Regions from separate parts of the Streptomyces sp. NPDC005485 genome, predicted to be linked through region 3. Evidence: predicted binding sites of a transcription regulator. Region 3 holds the regulator's gene; each other region holds the start of a gene.

Region 1 (6,533 bases), on a different contig from region 3:
CTTGATTGACTTAAGCAAGGTGACCAGATCAGCACCGTCGGACCCCCGCACGCCCACCCCGGACACGCCTGAGGGCGGCACCCCGACCGATGTCGGGGTGCCGCCCTCACAAACTCGTGGGTGCCGCCCTCACAAACTCAGGGGCGTGCGGCCAAACTCAGGAGCGTGCAGCGCGCGCCACGCGGCGCGCTCGCCTCAGCTCAGCTCAACGACCCCAGCGAAGCCGCGTCGTACGCCGCCAGCTCGTCGTAGCGGCCCGCCAGGACCTTCGCCGCCCACTGCGGGTCCTGAAGCAGCGCGCGGCCGATGGCGACCATGTCGAACTCGTCGCGCTCCAGGCGGTCGAGGAGGTCGTCGATGCCCTTGACGGCGGAACCCTCGCCCTCGAAGGCCTTGAGGAACTCGCCGTCCAGGCCGACCGAGCCGACCGTGATGGCGGGCTTGCCGGTGATCTTCTTCGTCCAGCCGGCCAGGTTGAGGTCCGAGCCGTCGAACTCGGGCACCCAGTAGCGGCGGGTGGAGGCGTGGAAGGCGTCCACTCCGGCCTCGGCGAGCGGCGTCAGGATCGCCTCCAGCTCCTCCGGGGACTCGGCGATCCGGGCGTCGTACGCCTGCTGCTTCCACTGCGAGTAGCGGAAGATGACCGGGAAGTCCGGGGAGACGGCGGCGCGCACCGCGGCCACGATCTCCGCCGCGAACTTCGTACGGGCGACGGGGTCACCGCCGTACCCGTCGGTGCGGACGTTGGTGCCGGCCCACAGGAACTGGTCGATCAGGTAGCCGTGGGCGCCGTGCAGCTCGACCCCGTCGAAGCCGATGCGCTCGGCGTCGGCGGCGGCCGCGGCGAAGGCGCCGATGACGTCGTCGAGGTCGGTCTGCGTCATGGCCTTGCCGGTGACCTTGCCGCCCTCCTTGTGAAGGCCGGAGGGGCCGACGGCAGGGGCGTCCGCGAACGGCGGCTCGCCCGCCCGGCGCACCATGCCGATGTGCCAGAGCTGCGGCACGATCGTGCCGCCCGCCGCGTGCACCGCGTCGGCGACCTTCGCCCAGCCCGCGAGCTGCTCCTCGCCGTGGAAGCGCGGGATGCTGTCGCTCTGCCCGGCCGACTCGTGGCCGACGTACGTGCCCTCGGTGACGATCAGGCCGACGCCCGCGGCGGCCCGGCGGGCGTAGTACCCGCTCACGTCCTCGCCGGGAACGCCGCCCGGGGAGAACTGCCGGGTCATGGGCGCCATCGCGATCCGGTTCGGGACGGTCAGACCGTTGATGGAGACGGGCCGGGACAGGATCTCGGCCGCACGGCCGGCGGGGGCACTGAGGGACACGCGGAACTCCTTGGGACTTCGGGACTCACCGGGGGACATAACGCACGGTATGTGCGCATGCATCGACTCTCCCATGTCAACGGCTCCGCAGACCCCGGAATTCCGCCCGTATCCGCCGGTCGGGGTGTGATCCCGGATACGCCCGAGGGCGGTACCCCCTCCAAGAAGGGGTACCGCCCTCGGAACTGACAGACTCCGCCGATCCGTGAAGGATCAGAAGTCCATGTCACCGCCCGGCATGCCGCCCGGAGCGCCGCCCGCGGCGGCCTTCTCCGGCTTGTCGGCGATGACGGCCTCGGTGGTCAGGAACAGCGCGGCGATGGACGCGGCGTTCTGCAGGGCAGAGCGCGTGACCTTCGCCGGGTCGATGATGCCTTCGGCGATCATGTCGACGTACTCACCGGTCGCGGCGTTCAGGCCGTGACCGACGGGCAGGTTGCGCACCTTCTCGACGATGACGCCACCCTCGAGACCACCGTTGACGGCGATCTGCTTGAGCGGGGCCTCCAGGGCGAGCTTCACGGCGTTGGCGCCGGTCGCCTCGTCACCCGAGAGCTCGAGCTTCTCGAAGACCGAGGAAGCCTGGAGCAGGGCCACGCCACCACCGGCGACGATGCCCTCCTCGACGGCCGCCTTCGCGTTGCGAACGGCGTCCTCGATGCGGTGCTTGCGCTCCTTGAGCTCGACCTCGGTGGCGGCACCGGCCTTGATGACGGCCACGCCGCCGGCCAGCTTCGCCAGACGCTCCTGGAGCTTCTCGCGGTCGTAGTCCGAGTCGCTGTTCTCGATCTCGGCGCGGATCTGGTTGACGCGACCGGCAACCTGGTCCGCCGAGCCCGAGCCGTCGACGATCGTCGTCTCGTCCTTGGTGATGACCACCTTGCGGGCACGGCCCAGCAGGTCGAGACCGGCGTTCTCCAGCTTGAGGCCGACCTCCTCGGAGATGACCTCGCCGCCCGTGAGGATGGCGATGTCGCCGAGCATGGCCTTGCGGCGGTCACCGAAGCCCGGGGCCTTGACGGCGACGGACTTGAAGGTGCCACGGATCTTGTTGACGACCAGGGTCGACAGGGCCTCGCCCTCGACGTCCTCGGCGATGATCAGCAGCGGCTTGCCGCCCTGCATGACCTTCTCCAGGAGCGGGAGCAGGTCCTTGACGTTCGCGATCTTGGAGTTCGCGATCAGGATGTACGGGTCGTCGAGGACGGCCTCCATACGCTCCATGTCGGTGGCGAAGTACGCCGAGATGTAGCCCTTGTCGAAGCGCATACCCTCGGTGAGCTCCAGCTCCAGACCGAAGGTCTGGGACTCCTCGACGGTGATGACGCCTTCCTTGCCGACCTTGTCCATGGCCTCGGCGATGAGCTCGCCGATCTGGGTGTCGGCGGCGGAGATGGAGGCCGTGGAAGCGATCTGCTCCTTGGTCTCGACATCCTTGGCCTGCTCAAGGAGGGCACCGGAGACGGCCTCGACGGCCTTCTCGATACCGCGCTTGAGGGCCATCGGGTTGGCACCGGCGGCTACGTTGCGCAGGCCCTCGCGGACCAGCGCCTGCGCCAGAACGGTCGCCGTGGTCGTACCGTCACCGGCGACGTCGTCCGTCTTCTTGGCGACTTCCTTGACCAGCTCGGCGCCGATCTTCTCGTACGGGTCCTCGAGCTCGATCTCCTTGGCGATGGAAACACCATCGTTGGTGATCGTGGGGGCGCCCCACTTCTTCTCGAGGACGACGTTGCGGCCCTTGGGGCCAAGGGTGACCTTGACGGCGTCGGCGAGCTGGTTCATCCCGCGCTCGAGACCGCGCCGTGCCTCCTCGTCGAACGCGATGATCTTGGCCATGTGAAGTGGTCCTCCCGGACTGGGGTGGAATCTCCAGGACCGCGCCCGCGCCCGCGACGGACGGCCTGCCGGCCTCGTGGTTCCTTGCCCCACTTGGCCTGCGAGCCTCACCGACCCGGTCCTCGTTATCACTCTCACCTTCAGAGTGCTAACGCCAATGATTAGCACTCGCCCCTGCCGAGTGCAAGCGGCTCGGGTTGATCCCCAGGTGAGCAGGGGGGCGCGTGCGCGGGGCGCGGGGCCGTCCGCCCGCATCCCTGGGCACGCCGAAGGGCTCGTACCCCTGGAGGTACGAGCCCTTCGTCACGTCGCTGTTTGTGTTCAGTCGGCGCGTGCTTCAGCCGGCAGCCAGTCGGACCATGTCCGCCTGCGGCCCCTTCTGACCCTGCGAGATCTCGAACTCGACCCGCTGGCCCTCTTCAAGGGTGCGGTAGCCGTCCATCTGAATCGCGCTGTAGTGGACGAATACATCCGCACCACCGTCGACCGCGATGAAGCCGTACCCCTTCTCCGCGTTGAACCACTTGACGGTGCCCTGAGCCATGCCTAACTCCCCTATTACTGGCCCTTGCACAGATCCACACTTCGTGGATCCGGGTCAGACCTCACCCCCCAACGGTTGGGGGTGTGCGCCGGAACGCGTCGACCGCGGCTGAATGTATCTGTCCAACTGCCGTCTGCAACAGGTCAATCGGACGAGAATTCTGGGCATGACCGATCGGGAAAATGCGGAGAATTTGCGCAGATTCAGGGCAAGTCGGGCCCCATAAATGCCATAAACGGCTAGAAATGATGGGGCACTTTGGCTGCTTCTTATCGGGTGTCGGGCGAGAACTCATATGCGCCCGGCATGAGGACGACTCGGAAAGCGAAGCAGGTTCCCCAACTGTACCGCGCTCAACCATACAGAATTGCCCCCTCCGTTTCTCTTACGGAGAGGGCAATTCGATGAACAATGAGTGACAGCCGTTACCGAAGGTAACGAAAGGGGCGGTCAGCCTCCGGCGACGGCCGGGATGATCGAGACGCCCGCGCCGTCCGGCGTCACCGTCTCCAGACCCTGCTCGAAGCGGACGTCGTCGTCGTTGACGTACACGTTGACGAAGCGGCGCAGCTTGCCCTGGTCGTCGAGAACGCGGGCGGCGATGCCCGTGTGGTTCTTCTCCAGGTCGGCGATGACGTCGGCGAGGGTCGCGCCCTCGGCGCTCACCTCGGCCTGGCCGCCGGTGTAGGTGCGCAGGATGGTGGGGATGCGGACGTTGACGCTCATGATGCGAGGCCAGCCTCTCGGAAGGAGTCCAGGTTCGGGCGGATGGTCGCGGTCAGGCCGGTGCCGGCCACCGCGTCCAGGGTCTTGAGGCCGTCGCCGGTGTTCAGCACGACGGTGGTCAGGGTCGGGTCGAGCAGACCGTTCTCGATCAGCTTCTTCGCGACACCCACCGTCACGCCACCCGCCGTCTCGGCGAAGATGCCCTCCGTCCGCGCGAGCAGCTTGATCGCGTCCACGACCTGCTCGTCGTTCACGTCCTCCACCGCACCGCCGGTACGGCGTGCGATGTCGAGCACGTACGGCCCGTCGGCCGGGTTGCCGATGGCGAGCGACTTGGCGATGGTGTTCGGCTTCTGCGGGCGTACGACGTCGTGGCCGGCCTTGTAGGCGACGGACACCGGCGAGCAGCCCTCGGCCTGGGCGCCGAAGATCTTGTACGGCTTGTCCTCGACGAGGCCGAGCTTGATCAGCTCCTGCAGCCCCTTGTCGATCTTCGTGAGCTGGGAGCCGGAGGCGATGGGCACCACGAGCTGGTCGGGCAGCTGCCAGCCGAGCTGCTCGCAGATCTCGTACGCCAGGGTCTTGCTGCCCTCCGCGTAGTACGGGCGCAGGTTGACGTTGACGAAGCCCCAGCCCTCGCCGGCCGGGTCGCCGATCAGCTCGGAGCAGAAGCGGTTCACGTCGTCGTAGTTGCCCTCGATGCCGACGAGCTCGCCGCCGTAGATCGCGGCCATGACGACCTTGCCCTGCTCCAGGTCGTGCGGGATGAACACGCAGGAGCGGAAGCCGGCCCGGGCGGCGGCGGCGCCGACGGCGCCGGCCAGGTTGCCCGTGGAGGAGCAGGAGAGGGTGGTGAAGTCGAACGCGCGCGCCGCCTCGATGGCCTGCGCGACGACGCGGTCCTTGAAGGAGTGCGTCGGGTTGCCGGAGTCGTCCTTCACGAACAGCTTGCCGGCGTCGACGCCCAGCTCGCGGGCCAGGTTGTCGGCCTGGACGAGCTTGGTCCAGCCCGGGTTGATGTTCGGCTTCTCCGCCACGTCGGCCGGGACGGGAAGCAGCGGCGCGTAGCGCCAGATGTTCGCGGGGCCGGCCTCGATACGCTTGCGGAGTTCTTCGGTGTCGTAGGCCGAGAAGTCGTACGCGATCTCGAGGGGGCCGAAACACTCCTCGCAGGCGAAGACCGGGCCGAGGGGCACACGGTGTCCGCACTCGCGGCAGGAGAGCGCCGCGGCGGGACCCAGATCGACGGAGTTCGTGGTGCCTGCAGTGGTGATCGTGGTGTCTACATCAGTCTGCGCAGCCATGGAGGCGAGGCCCTTTCTCCTCATCTTCCTCACGGCGCACTTCGCCGTGAGACGGATTTGGCACCTTCCCTAGTCGGGAGCCTCGCTGCGACGACGTCGATGACGTGCATGTCGTACGAGAACCGACTGGAGGGTTGCCGGGGCTTCAACGGGCCGTATCCCTCTGCCCCTCTGGATGAGCGGTATTCGATTGTTGATCTCTGCTACGCGGTGGCGACCCCCGACATGCGATGGTCATCCGCGTTGTTCAAGACTGTAACCGAAGGCCAGGACAGTTGAGATAGTCGTCCGAACCGCGAGATGGATCACATGGTCGAGGGATCATGGGGTCAGACAGTGAGGAGCCGCAGACTGTGCTGGAAGAAGTCGAGCGGTGGCTGAGTACCCGCTCCTGGTCCGTTTCCGACCGCCCGCTGCACCGGCTCGTCGCCGCGAAGCGTGCCACGAACTCCTCGGTGAGCGTCGTGCTGCCCGCGCTGAACGAGGAGGAGACGGTCGGTGAGATCGTCGCGGTCATCCGCCATGACCTGATGCACCAGGTGCCCCTCGTCGACGAGATCGTCGTCGTCGACTCCGGCTCGACGGACCGCACCTCCGCGGTCGCCGCCGCCGCGGGGGCCCGGGTGGTGCACCGGGACGAGATACTCCCGCGCATTCCGGCCGTGCCCGGCAAGGGCGAGGTCCTGTGGCGGTCGCTGCTGGTGACCGGTGGGGACATCGTCTGCTTCATCGACGCGGACCTGAAGGAGTTCTCGTCGGACTTCGTGTCGGGGATCGTCGGGCCGCTGCTCACCG
Region 2 (6,533 bases), on a different contig from region 3:
GGGCGACCGCAAGAACGCCGTCGACCTGCTGGTGAACAACGCGGGCTTCGGCAACAAGGGCCGCTACCTCGACGTGTCGATGGCCGACGAGCTGAAGATGCTCAAGGTGCACTGCGAGGCGGTGCTCCGGCTGACCTCCGCCGCGACCGAGGCCATGCGGGAGCGCGGCCGGGGCGGTGTCGTCAACGTCGCCTCGGTGGCCGCTTTCGTGCCGCGCGGTACGTACGGGGCGTCCAAGGCGTGGGTCGTGCAGTTCACGCAGGGCGCGGCGAAGGACCTGGCGGGCAGTGGCGTACGGCTGATGGCGCTGTGCCCCGGCTTCGTGCGCACCGAGTTCCACGAGCGTGCCGGGATGGGCACCGACAACATCCCCAAGTGGATGTGGCTGGACGCGGACAAGCTGGTCGCGGCGGCGCTCGGGGACCTGGCGCGCGGCAGGTCGCTGTCCATTCCGGACCCGCGCTACAAGGCGCTCATGGGCGTGGTGAAGGTGACGCCGCGTGCGCTGCTGGGCGGGGTCACGTCGAGGACGGGGCGGAAGTACGGGCCTCAGTAGCCGGGGGACGTACGAGCTGTCATGGCGCAGGGTGGCGTCGCCGTACCGGTGGGACAATGAGGTCATCGACCGGACCCAGGGGGGCCGGAGGCGGCGCCATGACATTTGTGCAGCTCATAGACTGCAGGACCAGTCGGTTCGACGAGATGGACCGGCTGATGGACACATGGGTCGAGCAGACCAAGGGGAAGCGGACCGCGACGCACAGCGTCATCGGGAAGGACCGGTCCGACGACTCCCACTTCATCGAGATCGTGGAGTTCCCGTCGTACGAGGAAGCGATGCGGAACTCGAATCTGCCGGAGACCGACCGGATCTTCCGGGAGATGGTCTCGCTGTGCGACGAGATGCCGACGTTCACCGATCTGGACGTGGTGCGGGACGACGATCTGTACGCGGTGAACATCCGCAGACTCTTCGAGGAGATGGGCACCAGCGGTGAACTCCCGCCGCTCGACGGCCTGATCGCCGAGGACTACCACGACCACGACCCCGCCAACGAGCAGGACACCATGGGGCGGGACGCGATACGGCGCGAGATGGAGATGTGGCGCGGCGGGTTCTCGTTCACGTTCACCGTGGAGGACCAGATCTCCGAGGGCGACCGGGTCTGCACCCGCTGGACCTGGAGCGGCACCCACAAGGGTGACTTCATGGGCCTTGCGGCGACCGGCAGGAAGGTCTCCATGACCGGCTCGACGATCTTCCGCTGCCGTGAGGACGGCAAGATCGTCGAGGGCTGGTGGGAGTACGACCGGCTCGGACTGATGGCCCAACTCGGGGCGCTGGACGCCTTGGAGCAGTAGTACGGCAGCGGAAAGGCCCGGCACTCCTGGAGTGCCGGGCCTTCCTGCCGCTTACCTACCGACGTACGTCAGTGGGAGTGCCCGTGGCCGTGACCGGCCTCGGCCTCCTCCTCGGCCGGCTTCTCGACGACCAGGGTCTCGGTCGTGAGGAGCAGGGAGGCGATGGAGGCGGCGTTCTCCAGGGCGGAGCGGGTGACCTTGACCGGGTCGATGACGCCCTGCTTGACCAGGTCGCCGTACTCGCCGGTCGCGGCGTTGAAGCCCTGGCCCTTGTCGAGCTCGGCGACCTTGGAGGTGATGACGTAACCCTCCAGGCCGGCGTTCTCGGCGATCCAGCGCAGCGGCTCGACAGCGGCGCGGCGCACGACCGCGACACCGGTGGCCTCGTCGCCGGTCTTGTCGAGGTTGCCCTCCAGGACCTTCACGGCGTGGACGAGCGCGGAGCCACCACCGGAGACGATGCCCTCCTCGACCGCGGCGCGGGTCGCGGAGATGGCGTCCTCCAGACGGTGCTTCTTCTCCTTCAGCTCCACCTCGGTGGCGGCGCCGACCTTGATCACGCACACGCCGCCGGCCAGCTTCGCGAGGCGCTCCTGGAGCTTCTCGCGGTCCCAGTCGGAGTCCGTGTTCTCGATCTCGGCCTTGATCTGGTTGACGCGGCCCGAGACGTCGGCGCTGTCGCCGCCGCCGTCGACGATGGTCGTGTCGTCCTTGGTGACCGTGACGCGGCGGGCGGTGCCCAGCACGTCCAGGCCGACCTGGTCGAGCTTGAGGCCGACCTCCTCGGCGATGACCTGACCACCGGTGAGGGTGGCGATGTCGCCGAGCATGGCCTTGCGGCGGTCACCGAAGCCGGGGGCCTTGACCGCGACCGCGTTGAACGTGCCGCGGATCTTGTTCACGACCAGGGTCGACAGGGCCTCGCCCTCGACGTCCTCGGCGATGATCAGCAGCGGCTTGGAGGCGTTGGTCTGGATGACCTTCTCAAGCAGCGGCAGCAGGTCCTGGATGGAGCTGATCTTGCCCTGGTGGATCAGGATGTACGGGTCGTCGAGGACGGCCTCCATACGTTCCTGGTCGGACACCATGTACGGGGACAGGTAGCCCTTGTCGAAGGCCATGCCCTCGGTGAAGTCCAGCTCCAGGCCGAAGGTGTTGGACTCCTCGACGGTGATGACACCGTCCTTGCCGACCTTGTCCATCGCCTCGGCGATGAGCTCGCCGACCTGCGAGTCCTGCGCGGAGAGCGCTGCGACGGCGGCGATGTCCGACTTGTCGTCGATCGGACGGGCGGTCTCGAGGAGCTCCTCGGACACGGCCTTGACCGCGGCGTCGATGCCCTTCTTCAGGAGGGCGGGCGACGCGCCGGCCGCGACGTTGCGCAGACCCTCGCGGACGAGCGCCTGGGCCAGCACGGTGGCGGTGGTCGTACCGTCACCCGCGATGTCGTTGGTCTTGGTCGCCACCTCCTTCACCAGCTGGGCGCCGAGGTTCTCGTACGGGTCGTCGAGCTCGACCTCGCGGGCGATCGTGACACCGTCGTTGGTGATGGTGGGGGCGCCGAACTTCTTGTCGATGACGACGTTGCGGCCCTTGGGGCCGATCGTCACCTTGACCGTGTCGGCAAGCTTGTTGACGCCGCGCTCGAGGGCGCGACGGGCGTCCTCGTCGAACTTCAGGATCTTCGCCATGGGAGCGATTCAGCCCTCTCGGAAATCTAGGGAGAACGAAACTGCGCCCCAGGCACCCGGCTTCTCAGCGATTGCGGGGGCCAGGGGCGCAGTTCAAAGCACTATTTGCTTAAAGGTGAACTACTTCTCGATGATCGCGAGCACGTCGCGAGCCGAGAGGACGAGGTACTCCTCGCCGCTGTACTTCACCTCGGTGCCGCCGTACTTGCTGTACAGCACGATGTCGCCGACCTTCACGTCGAGCGGCAGGCGCTCGCCGTTCTCGAAGCGGCCCGGGCCCACGGCCAGGACGACGCCCTCCTGGGGCTTCTCCTTGGCGGTGTCCGGAATGACCAGGCCAGAGGCCGTGGTCTGCTCGGCGTCGAGCGGCTGGACCACAATGCGGTCCTCGAGCGGCTTGATGGCAACCTTGGAGCTGGTGGTCGTCACGATCCGACCTCCCCCTTCGGAGATCTCACGGGGTTAACTGTCTGAGGTGGCGACCAGGTGGATCCGTCGTCGCGGGTGCCGGATCTGCCCGTCGCTATTGGCACTCTCCAGGGGGGAGTGCCAGACCCGAGACTATGACCGCGATTAGCACTCGGTCAAGCGGAGTGCCAATTGCCTGCGGCGCGGCGGCAGGTTTTGGGCGCCCGGGGCCGGGGTGGGCCGCCCCTGGGGGCTCCGCCCCCAGACCCCCGTGTCGCGCTGACGCGCTCGTCCTCAAACGCCGGACGGGCTGAAATACCACCGGCCTCAAACGCCGGACGGGCTGAAATGCCACCGGTCTCGCACGCCGGACGAGCCGAAACCCCCGCCGGTCAGGCGCCTGGCGGGCTAACGCGGCCGGAGCGTCGGCGTGGGCGGTCTCGTGGGCGCCTTCGTGGGCGACGGTGTGGGTGAGGAGGGGCGTGTCGGGGCGTGGGGGGCGGGCAGGCCTCGGCGGCGGTAGTCGGCGACGGTCGGGCCGTGCGGGCGGACCCGCTGTGCGGCCTTCTTGCCCAGGCGTTCGATGGGGTCGACGGACTGGGCGCAGCCGGCCAGCGGGGCGAGCAGCAGGGGGGCGAGCAGCGCGGCGGCCAGGGCGCGCGGCCTCATGGTCGGTCCTTCACAGGTAGTCCTCCAGTCGCGCCACCGCGTAGCCCTCGTCCGTGACCTTCTTCAGGAAGCGGCGGACCATGTCGGGCATGGTCCCCTTCCAGTCCTTCCGGCCGCGGAAGTGGGTGAGGACGATGTCGCCGGGGTGCAGGTCCTGGTCCCACTCGCGGTACTCCCAGTGGTCGACGTAGACCTCCTCGTCCCAGATCGGGGCGTACTTGATGCCGCAGGACTTCGCCGCACGCAGGGTGTCCTCGTTGTAGTTGCCATAGGGCGGGCGGAAGAGCTTCGGGCGCTTTCCGTACTGCTTGGCCATGATGTCCTGCATGCCGCAGATCTCGTGCTTCTGACGCTCGTAGGAGAGTCCGGGAAGGTACGGGTGGTGGAGGGTGTGGTTGTTCAGCACGACACCGCGGTCCCGCATCTTCTTGAAGTAGCCGTAGTTGTCCTTCACCAGGTAGTCGCTGAGGAAGGCGGTGTACGGGATCCGCAGCTCGCTCATCATCCGCAGGAACGCCGGGTCCTTCTCGGCGCCGTCGTCGATGGTCAGGAAGACGACCCTGTCCTTGGTGGGGATGGTGGTGAAGACCGGGGGCAGATCCTCCTGGCCGTCCACCTCGAAGCCCTTGCGTGCCCTGATCAGCGGCTTGTGCGCCGGGGGTGCCGGTGCCGCGAGCGGCACCTTCGCCAGGCCCCAGCGCTTCGCCGCGGCCACGCGCGCGGCGTACGCGGCGCGCAGGTGGGAGGCGTACGTGTCCAGGGCGCGCGCGGGCGGTGCCTTCAGTGGCTGTTGGCCGGGGGCGGGCCGTACACGGGCGCTGGGGGCGTTCTCGGCGCAGCCGGAGGCGAGGGCGGCTACGGCGAGTACGGCGATCGCGCCGCGGGCGCGGGCGCGCGGCCGTCTCCTGCGCCGTGCGTGCGCGGGACGGCGCGCCCGGCCTGCGAGCTTCATGCGGTTTTCTTCATTTTGTCCTACTAGTCGCATGGGGCCGGATCTTCCCAGGCCACGGCCCGCGCGGGGCCCCGACACCGCGGCCGGAAGCACACCGTCCACCGACTGGCCCACAATGACCTGGTGAACGACCTCTCCTTCGCCGCCCTGCTCACCCCCGAGGGCCGCGCCCTCCTCGACGAGGTGCGCGGCACCGACCCGGCGCAGGAGCTGGCCGTCGCGACCCGGCTGCGCCGCGAGCACCCGGTCGAGCTGGTCTCGGCGGCGCTCGGCCAGGCGCGGCTGCGGCAGCGGGCGGCGGCGAAGTTCGGGGCCGCGGACGCGGAGCGGATGTTCTTCACGCCGAACGGGGTCGAGCAGTCGACGCGGACGAGCGTGGCGGCGTACCGCGCCCGGCGGTTCGAGGAGCTGGGCGTGCGGTCCGTGGCGGACCTGTGCTGCGGGATCGGCGGCGACGCGATCGCGCTGGCCCGCGCCGGGATCAGGGTCCTCGCCGTCGACCGGGACCCGCTGACGGCGGCGGTGGCGCGCGCGAACGCCGAGGCGCTCGGGCTGGGGGACCTGATCGAGGTGCGCGAGACGGATGTGACGGAGGTGGACACGTCGTCGTACGACGCCGTCTTCGTGGACCCGGCGCGGCGCGGTGGGCGAGGCCGGATCTTCGACCCCGAGGCGTACTCGCCGCCGCTGTCATGGGCGGTCGAGGCGGCCCTGAAGGCACCAAGAGCCGCGCTGAAGGTCGCCCCCGGCATTCCGCACGAGGCCGTACCCGCCGAGGCGGAGGCCGAGTGGATCTCGGACGGCGGGGACGTGAAGGAGGCCGTGCTGTGGTTCGGCACGGAGCCGGGGCTCGTGCGGGCCACCCTGCTTCCCGGGCCGCGCGTCCTGCGCGGGCGCGGGCTGCCCGATCCTCGAGTACGGCCGGTGGGGCGGTACTTGTACGAGCCCGACGGGGCCGCCATCCGCGCTCATCTGGTCGCCGAGGTCGCCGAGGAACTGGACGGCGGGCTCGTCGACGAGAGCATCGCCTACGTCACGGCGGACGAACTGCGGTCGACTGCGTATGCGACGGCGTACGAGATCACCGATCAACTCCCCTTCGGCGTCAAGAAGTTGAAGGCGCTGCTGCGGGAGCGCGGGGTCGGGGTGCTGACGGTGAAGAAGCGCGGGTCGGCCGTGGAGCCGGAGGAGTTGCGGCGCAAGGTACTGCCGAAGGGGCACGGGCCGCACTCCGCGACCGTGTTCCTGACGCGGGTCGCGGGCGCCCCGACCATGCTGATCGGGGCACCCGCGAAGCCGTCCGCCGCTACCGGCGCGGCAACCGCTACTGGTGCCGGACCGTCCTGAGCGCGTCCAGGTTCGGCTCGGCGCCCATCGGTCCGGACCGCTCCACCGTGTGCGCCGCGCCGTCGTTCGTGCGCAGCGCGAAGGTGCTCTGCCGCGTGTCCGCG
Region 3 (6,533 bases):
GAAGTCGATCAGTTCCTCCACCCTGCCCAGGAGTTCCGGCTCAAGGTCCTTGTAGGAGTGCACCCGGGACAGAATGTGCTGCCAGGCCGCGCCGGTGTTCTCGGGCCAGGCCAGGGCGCGGCACACGCCCGTCTTCCAGTCCTGGCCGCGCGGGACGCGGGGCCAGCCGGGGATGCCGACGGACGACGGCTTCACCGCCTCCCAGATGTCGATGTACGGGTGACCCACCACCAGGGCGTACTCGCTCGTCACCGCTTCCGCGATGCGGGACTCCTTGGAGCCGGGCACCAGGTGGTCCACCAGGACCCCCAGCCGCGCGTCCGGCCCCGGAGCGAACTCCTCGACGATCGACGGCAGGTCGTCGACACCCTCCAGGTACTCCACGACCACGCCCTCGATGCGCAGGTCGTCGCCCCAGACCCGCTCGACCAGCTCGGCGTCGTGACGGCCCTCGACGTAGATCCGCCCGGCCCGCGCCACCCGGGCCCGCGCACCCGGCACGGCGACCGAACCGGACGCCGTACGGGTGGGCCGCAGGGGACCGGCGGCGGGGCGGACGAGCGTGACCACCCGGCCCTCCAGGAGGAAGCCGCGCGGCTCCATCGGGAAGACCCGGTGCTTGCCGAAGCGGTCCTCCAGCGTCACCGTGCCAGCCTCGCAGCGGATCACCGCACCGCAGAAACCGGTACCGGGCTCCTCGACCACCAGCCCCGGGTCCGCCGGGACCTCGGGCACGGGCTTGGGCTTCTTCCAGGGCGGGGTCAGGTCCGGAGAGTACTGGCGCATTCGGATGACGATAGGAGAAGCGCCGCGCCGACGCCGTACACCCTCCTACGACACGCCGAAACGGGCCGCCAGCGCGTCCCGCTGCGCCCGGACGAACGCCGCATTCACCGCGGCTCCGTGGCCGGGCACGTACACCGCGTCCTCGCCGCCCAGGTCGAGCAGCCGGTCCAGGGCCGCGGGCCAGTGGGAGGGGACGGCGTCCGGACCGGCCTGCGGCTCGCCGGACTCCTCCACGAGGTCGCCGCAGAAGACGACCTCCGGGGCGGAGGCCGTGGCGGGCACGAGGACCGCCAGGTCGTGGCAGGTGTGGCCCGGGCCGACGTTCGCCAGCAGCACCTGCAGACCGCCGCCCAGGTCGAGGGTCCACTCACCGGACACGACATGGCGGGGACGGGCGAGGAGATCGGCCGCCTCGGCGGCCGCCCGCGCGTCCAGCCCGTTGCGTACGGCGTCCGCGCGCAGTTCCTCCCGGTCGTGGGTGAGGACCGCGTCCACGCCCACCGCGCCGAACACCTCCACCCCCGCGAACGCCGCCGCGCCGAAGACATGGTCGAAGTGCGGGTGGGTGAGCGCGAGGTGCGTCACACGGCGGCCGCCGCCCGGCGGACCCAGGAGCCGCTGCGCCTCGGCGCGCAGCCGCGCGCCCTCGCCCAGGCTCGACCCCGCGTCGATCAGCAGCGCCGCGCCCTCGCCGACCACCAGTCCGGCGGTGCAGTCCCACACGGGAAGCCGCCGCCGCCCGACCCGCGGCGACAGTTCCTCCCACCCCGCCTCTTCCCAAGTCACCTTCATACGCCGACGCTAGCGGCGAGGCGGGTACAGGCACGACATCGCAGGACAGGTCGGTACACGTCGGCATGACATGGCAGGGCCGCCCTTGCCGGGGTCGTACCCCACGGCCGTACACTGGGCCGGGGAACGCTGGCACTCGCATGCGCTGAGTGCCAGGCCAGGAGCAGCTGGAAGACCGCTGGAAGACCGCTGGAGGTGTGCGCGATGCTCAGTGAACGAAGGCTTGAGGTGCTGCGCGCCATCGTCCAGGACTATGTCGGGACCGAGGAGCCGGTCGGCTCCAAGGCGCTCACCGAGCGGCACAGCCTCGGGGTCTCGCCCGCGACCGTCCGCAACGACATGGCGGCCCTGGAGGACGAGGGGTACATCGCCCAGCCGCACACCAGCGCCGGGCGCATCCCCACGGACAAGGGCTATCGGCTCTTCGTCGACAAGCTCGCGGGCGTCAAGCCGATGACCGCACCCGAGCGTCGCGCGATCCAGAACTTCCTGGACGGCGCCGTCGACCTCGACGACGTCGTGGGCCGTACGGTGCGGCTGCTCGCGCAGCTCACCCGGCAGGTCGCCGTCGTGCAGTACCCCTCGCTGACCCGCTCGACGGTGCGGCACGTGGAGCTGCTCTCGCTGGCCCCCGCCCGTGTGATGCTGGTGCTGATCACGGACACCGGCCGGGTCGAGCAGCGCATGATCGACTGTCCGGCGCCGTTCGGGGAGACGTCGCTCGCGGATCTGCGGGCGCGGCTCAACGCCAGGGTCGCGGGCCGCCGCTTCGCGGACGTCCCGCAGCTCGTGCAGGACCTCCCCGACAGCTTCGAGGCGGAGGACCGGGGTACGGTCGCCACGGTGCTCTCCACTCTCCTGGAGACGCTCGTCGAGGAGACCGAGGAGCGGCTGATGATCGGCGGCACCGCCAATCTCACCCGCTTCGGACATGACTTTCCCCTCACTATCCGTCCGGTCCTCGAAGCACTGGAGGAGCAGGTCGTGCTCCTCAAGTTGCTTGGTGAGGCGGGGGATTCGGGCATGACCGTACGGATCGGTCACGAGAACGCGTATGAGGGACTCAACTCCACGTCCGTGGTCTCGGTCGGCTACGGTTCGGGCGTCGAAGCAGTAGCGAAACTTGGCGTGGTCGGACCGACCCGCATGGATTACCCGGGAACGATGGGAGCGGTACGAGCGGTGGCACGGTACGTCGGACAGATCCTGGCGGAGTCGTAAGTGGCCACGGACTACTACGCCGTACTCGGCGTACGCCGCGACGCTTCCCAGGACGAGATCAAGAAGGCGTTCCGGAGGCTCGCCCGCGAGCTGCACCCGGACGTCAATCCCGATCCGAAGACGCAGGAGCGCTTCAAGGAGATCAACGCCGCCTACGAGGTGTTGTCGGACCCGCAGAAGAAGCAGGTCTACGACCTCGGCGGCGACCCGCTGTCCCAGTCGGGCGGCGGCGCGGGAGGCTTCGGAGCCGGCGGCTTCGGGAACTTCTCGGACATCATGGACGCGTTCTTCGGCACGGCGTCGCAGCGCGGGCCACGCTCGCGCACGCGCCGCGGCCAGGACGCCATGATCCGGCTGGAGATCGAGCTCGACGAGGCGGCCTTCGGCACCACGAAGGACATCCAGGTCGACACGGCCGTCGTCTGCACCACCTGCAGTGGTGAGGGCGCGGCGCCGGGGACCACGGCCCAGACGTGTGACATGTGCCGCGGCCGCGGTGAGGTGTCGCAGGTCACCCGGTCCTTCCTCGGCCAGGTCATGACCTCGCGCCCCTGCCCCCAGTGCCAGGGCTTCGGGACCGTCGTCCCGACCCCGTGCCCGGAGTGCGCGGGCGACGGGCGGGTGCGCTCGCGCCGGACCCTGACCGTGAAGATCCCGGCCGGTGTGGACAACGGCACGCGGATCCAGCTCGCGGGCGAGGGCGAGGTCGGCCCCGGCGGCGGTCCCGCCGGCGACCTGTACGTCGAGATCCACGAGCTGCCGCACTCCACGTTCCAGCGGCGCGGCGACGACCTGCACTGCACGGTCACCATCCCGATGACCGCGGCGTCGCTCGGCACGAAGGTGCCGCTGGAGACGCTCGACGGGATGGAGGAGGTCGACATCCGTCCCGGTACGCAGTCCGGGCAGTCGATCCCGCTGCACGGACGCGGTGTCACGCACCTGCGGGGCGGCGGCCGCGGCGACCTCATCGTGCACGTCGAGGTCACCACGCCGACGAAGCTCGACGCCGAGCAGGAGCGGGTGCTGCGGGAGCTTGCGGTGCTGCGTGGCGAGGAACGGCCCACGGGGCAGTTCCAGCCGGGGCAGCAGGGGTTGTTCTCGCGGTTGAAGGATGCGTTCAACGGGCGCTGAGGCGAGTTGCCGAGGGTCTGGCTGGGGGTCCGGGGGTCGACCCCCGGGTGAGCACGGTCAGCCGGGGCAGCAGGGGTTGTTCTCGCGGTTGAAGGACGCCTTCAACGGGCGCTGAGGCGAGTGGGCGGAGGCCAGGGCGGGAGTTTTTCGCCCCCTCCGCCCCTGCCCTTCCCGAACCTGGGGGCTGCGCCCCAGACCCCCCTTTCGCCCTGAACGGGCTCGTCCTCAAACGCCGGACGGGCTGGATGCTCCCCGCGGAAGGGTGGATTCGGACTTGTTCGGGGGACGTGACAACATGCGCTCATGTCCTCCGCACTGACCGATCTTTTCCCGCATCCGATCGTGCAGGCCCCCATGGCGGGCGGAGTCTCCGTCCCGCAGCTCGCCGCCGCTGTGTGCGAGGCCGGGGGGCTCGGGTTCCTGGCTGCCGGGTACAAGACCGCCGACGGTATGTACCAGGAGATCAAGCAGCTGCGCGGGCTCACGGGACGGCCTTTCGGGGTCAATCTGTTCATGCCGCAGCCCGAGTACGCGGACAAGGGCGCGATCGAGGTCTACGCCCACCAGCTGGCCGGTGAGGCCTCCTGGTACTCGACGGAGCTCGGCGACCCGGACAGCGGCCGAGACGACGGCTACGACGCCAAGCTCGCCGTCCTCCTCGACAACCCGGTGCCGGTGGCCTCCTTCCACTTCGGCTGCCCGAGCCGCGAGGTCCTGGACTCCCTCGCGCGCGCCGGCACGCTGACGCTGGTGACCGCGACGACGGTCGAGGAGGCCCTCGCGGTGGAGCGGGCGGGCGCCGCCGCCGTGATCGTGCAGGGCGTCGAGGCGGGTGGCCACCAGGGCACCCACCGTGACAACCCGGAGACCGACGGCACCGGCATCGGACTGCTCTCACTGATCGCGCAGGTCCGCGAGAGCGTGGGGATCCCGATCGTCGCGGCCGGCGGTTTGATGCGCGGCAGCCAGATCGCCGCCGTCCTCGCCGCGGGCGCGAGCGCGGCGCAGCTCGGCACCGCGTTCCTCGCCACCCCCGAGTCCGGCGCCAACACCCTGCACAAGCAGGCACTCACCAATCCGCTCTTCGTCCGTACGGAGCTGACGCGCGCGTTCTCCGGGCGCCCGGCGCGCGGCCTGGTCAACCGCTTCATGCGCGAGCACGGCCCGTACGCGCCCGCCGCCTACCCCCAGGTCCACCACCTCACCTCCGCGCTGCGCAAGGCGGCCGCGAAGGCGGGCGACGCGCAGGGCATGGCGCTGTGGGCGGGACAGGGGCACCGGATGGCCCGCGCACTGCCCGCCGGGCAGCTGGTGGAGGTCCTCACCGCCGAACTCGCGGCCGCGAAGACAGCGTTGTCGGCCTGCCCGGAGCCCCGGACCGGGGGTAACGCCTGATGACCGCACCGGTGTTCGTGGTCGAGGACTTCCGCGCCGGCGACGCCGGACGGTTCGTGCTGGAGGGCCCCGAGGGACGGCACGCCGTCTCCGTGAAGCGGCTGCGGTCGGGCGAGGAGATCGTCCTCACGGACGGCGCCGGGCGGTGGGCCGAGGCCGAGGTGATCGACACCGAGGGCAAGGACCGGCTGATCGTCAGGCTGGGCGAGGTGTCCGAGGAGCCCCCGGAGTCCCCGCGCATCACCGTCGTACAGGCCCTCCCCAAGGGTGACCGCGGTGAGCTCGCCGTGGAGACGATGACGGAGACCGGCGTCGACGCGATCGTCCCCTGGGCCGCCGCCCGCTGCATCACCCAGTGGAAGGGCGAGAGGGGCCTGAAGGCGCTCGCCAAGTGGCGTGCCACCGCCCGCGAGGCCGGCAAGCAGTCCCGCCGGGTCCGCTTCCCGGAGATCGCGGACGCGGCAACGACCAAGCAGGTTGCCGCACTTCTCGCCAAAGCCGACTTCGCCGCCGTACTGCACGAGGACCGTGACTACGGCAGCGAGGCGCTCGCGACCGCCGAACTCCCCGCCACGGGCGAGATCGTGCTGGTCGTGGGGCCCGAAGGAGGCGTGTCCCCCGAGGAGTTGGCGCTCTTCGGGGACTCAGGTGCGAAGGCGTACCGTCTCGGGCGTAGCGTGCTGCGCACATCGACCGCCGGGACGGCGGCGACGGCGCTGCTGCTGGGCCGCACGGGCCGCTGGGCCTGACCGACACCCGTAGGAGGACGCGTGGAACTCGCACAGGTAAGGCTGCTCGTCTCGGACTTTCCCGCCTGCTACCACTTCTACGCCGAAGTCCTCGGCCTCAAGCCCCAGTCCGGGGCGACGGAGGGGCCCTACGAGAAGTTCAGCCCCGCCATAGGCTCGGCGGGCATCGCCCTCCAGGACCGCTCGATGATGGCCGAGGTCCTCGGGGAACTGGGCGACTCGGCGACCGGCCACCGCTCGCTGGTGGTGCTGCGCGTCGACGACCTGGACGCCCACTGCGAGGCCGTCGCCTCCCGCGGCGGGGAGATCGTGCACGGCCCGGCCCCCATGACCGACCGTATGCGCGTGGCCCACCTCAAGGACCCGGAGGGCAACCTCGTGGAGCTTCAGGAGTGGCTGCTGCTGCGCAGCGGCTGACCAGCGCGTCCAACGACGGCCGGCCGCCGGGCTCACCGG

The links. The regulator HrcA, encoded in region 3, represses chaperone genes, less so after heat shock. The targets are predictions, from matches to a motif close to TTNGCACTCNGNNNNNCNGAGTGCNAA.
Region 1: groL (chaperonin GroEL) is a predicted target of HrcA. The motif match lies at 3,290-3,316, and genes of this name have one in related genera.
Region 2: groES (co-chaperone GroES) is a predicted target of HrcA. The motif match lies at 3,627-3,653, and genes of this name have one in related genera.

The regions. Positions count from the first base shown of each region.
Region 1 covers NZ_JBEXDZ010000102.1:17,549-24,081, forward strand. Annotated here, with positions in the region: gene ABZS97_RS28930 (NADH:flavin oxidoreductase) at 201-1,325, opposite strand; gene groL (chaperonin GroEL) at 1,539-3,164, opposite strand; gene ABZS97_RS28940 (cold-shock protein) at 3,502-3,708, opposite strand; gene ABZS97_RS28945 (MoaD/ThiS family protein) at 4,159-4,434, opposite strand; gene thrC (threonine synthase) at 4,431-5,738, opposite strand; SAM riboswitch class I at 5,756-5,920, opposite strand; gene ABZS97_RS28955 (glucosyl-3-phosphoglycerate synthase) at 6,092-6,533, shown strand, end outside.
Region 2 covers NZ_JBEXDZ010000001.1:65,971-72,503, reverse strand. Annotated here, with positions in the region: gene ABZS97_RS00395 (SDR family oxidoreductase) at 1-556, shown strand, start outside; gene ABZS97_RS00390 (ester cyclase) at 655-1,362, shown strand; gene groL (chaperonin GroEL) at 1,431-3,053, opposite strand; gene groES (co-chaperone GroES) at 3,174-3,482, opposite strand; partial or broken gene ABZS97_RS00375 (polysaccharide deacetylase) at 3,957-4,130, opposite strand; gene ABZS97_RS00370 (polysaccharide deacetylase family protein) at 4,141-5,115, opposite strand; gene ABZS97_RS00365 (class I SAM-dependent methyltransferase) at 5,188-6,429, shown strand; gene ABZS97_RS00360 (cell wall-binding repeat-containing protein) at 6,407-6,533, opposite strand, start outside.
Region 3 covers NZ_JBEXDZ010000123.1:22,308-28,840, reverse strand. Annotated here, with positions in the region: gene ABZS97_RS32175 (DUF3097 domain-containing protein) at 1-786, opposite strand, end outside; gene ABZS97_RS32170 (MBL fold metallo-hydrolase) at 832-1,578, opposite strand; gene hrcA (heat-inducible transcriptional repressor HrcA) at 1,783-2,799, shown strand; gene dnaJ (molecular chaperone DnaJ) at 2,800-3,933, shown strand; gene ABZS97_RS32155 (nitronate monooxygenase) at 4,237-5,328, shown strand; gene ABZS97_RS32150 (16S rRNA (uracil(1498)-N(3))-methyltransferase) at 5,328-6,077, shown strand; gene ABZS97_RS32145 (VOC family protein) at 6,099-6,494, shown strand.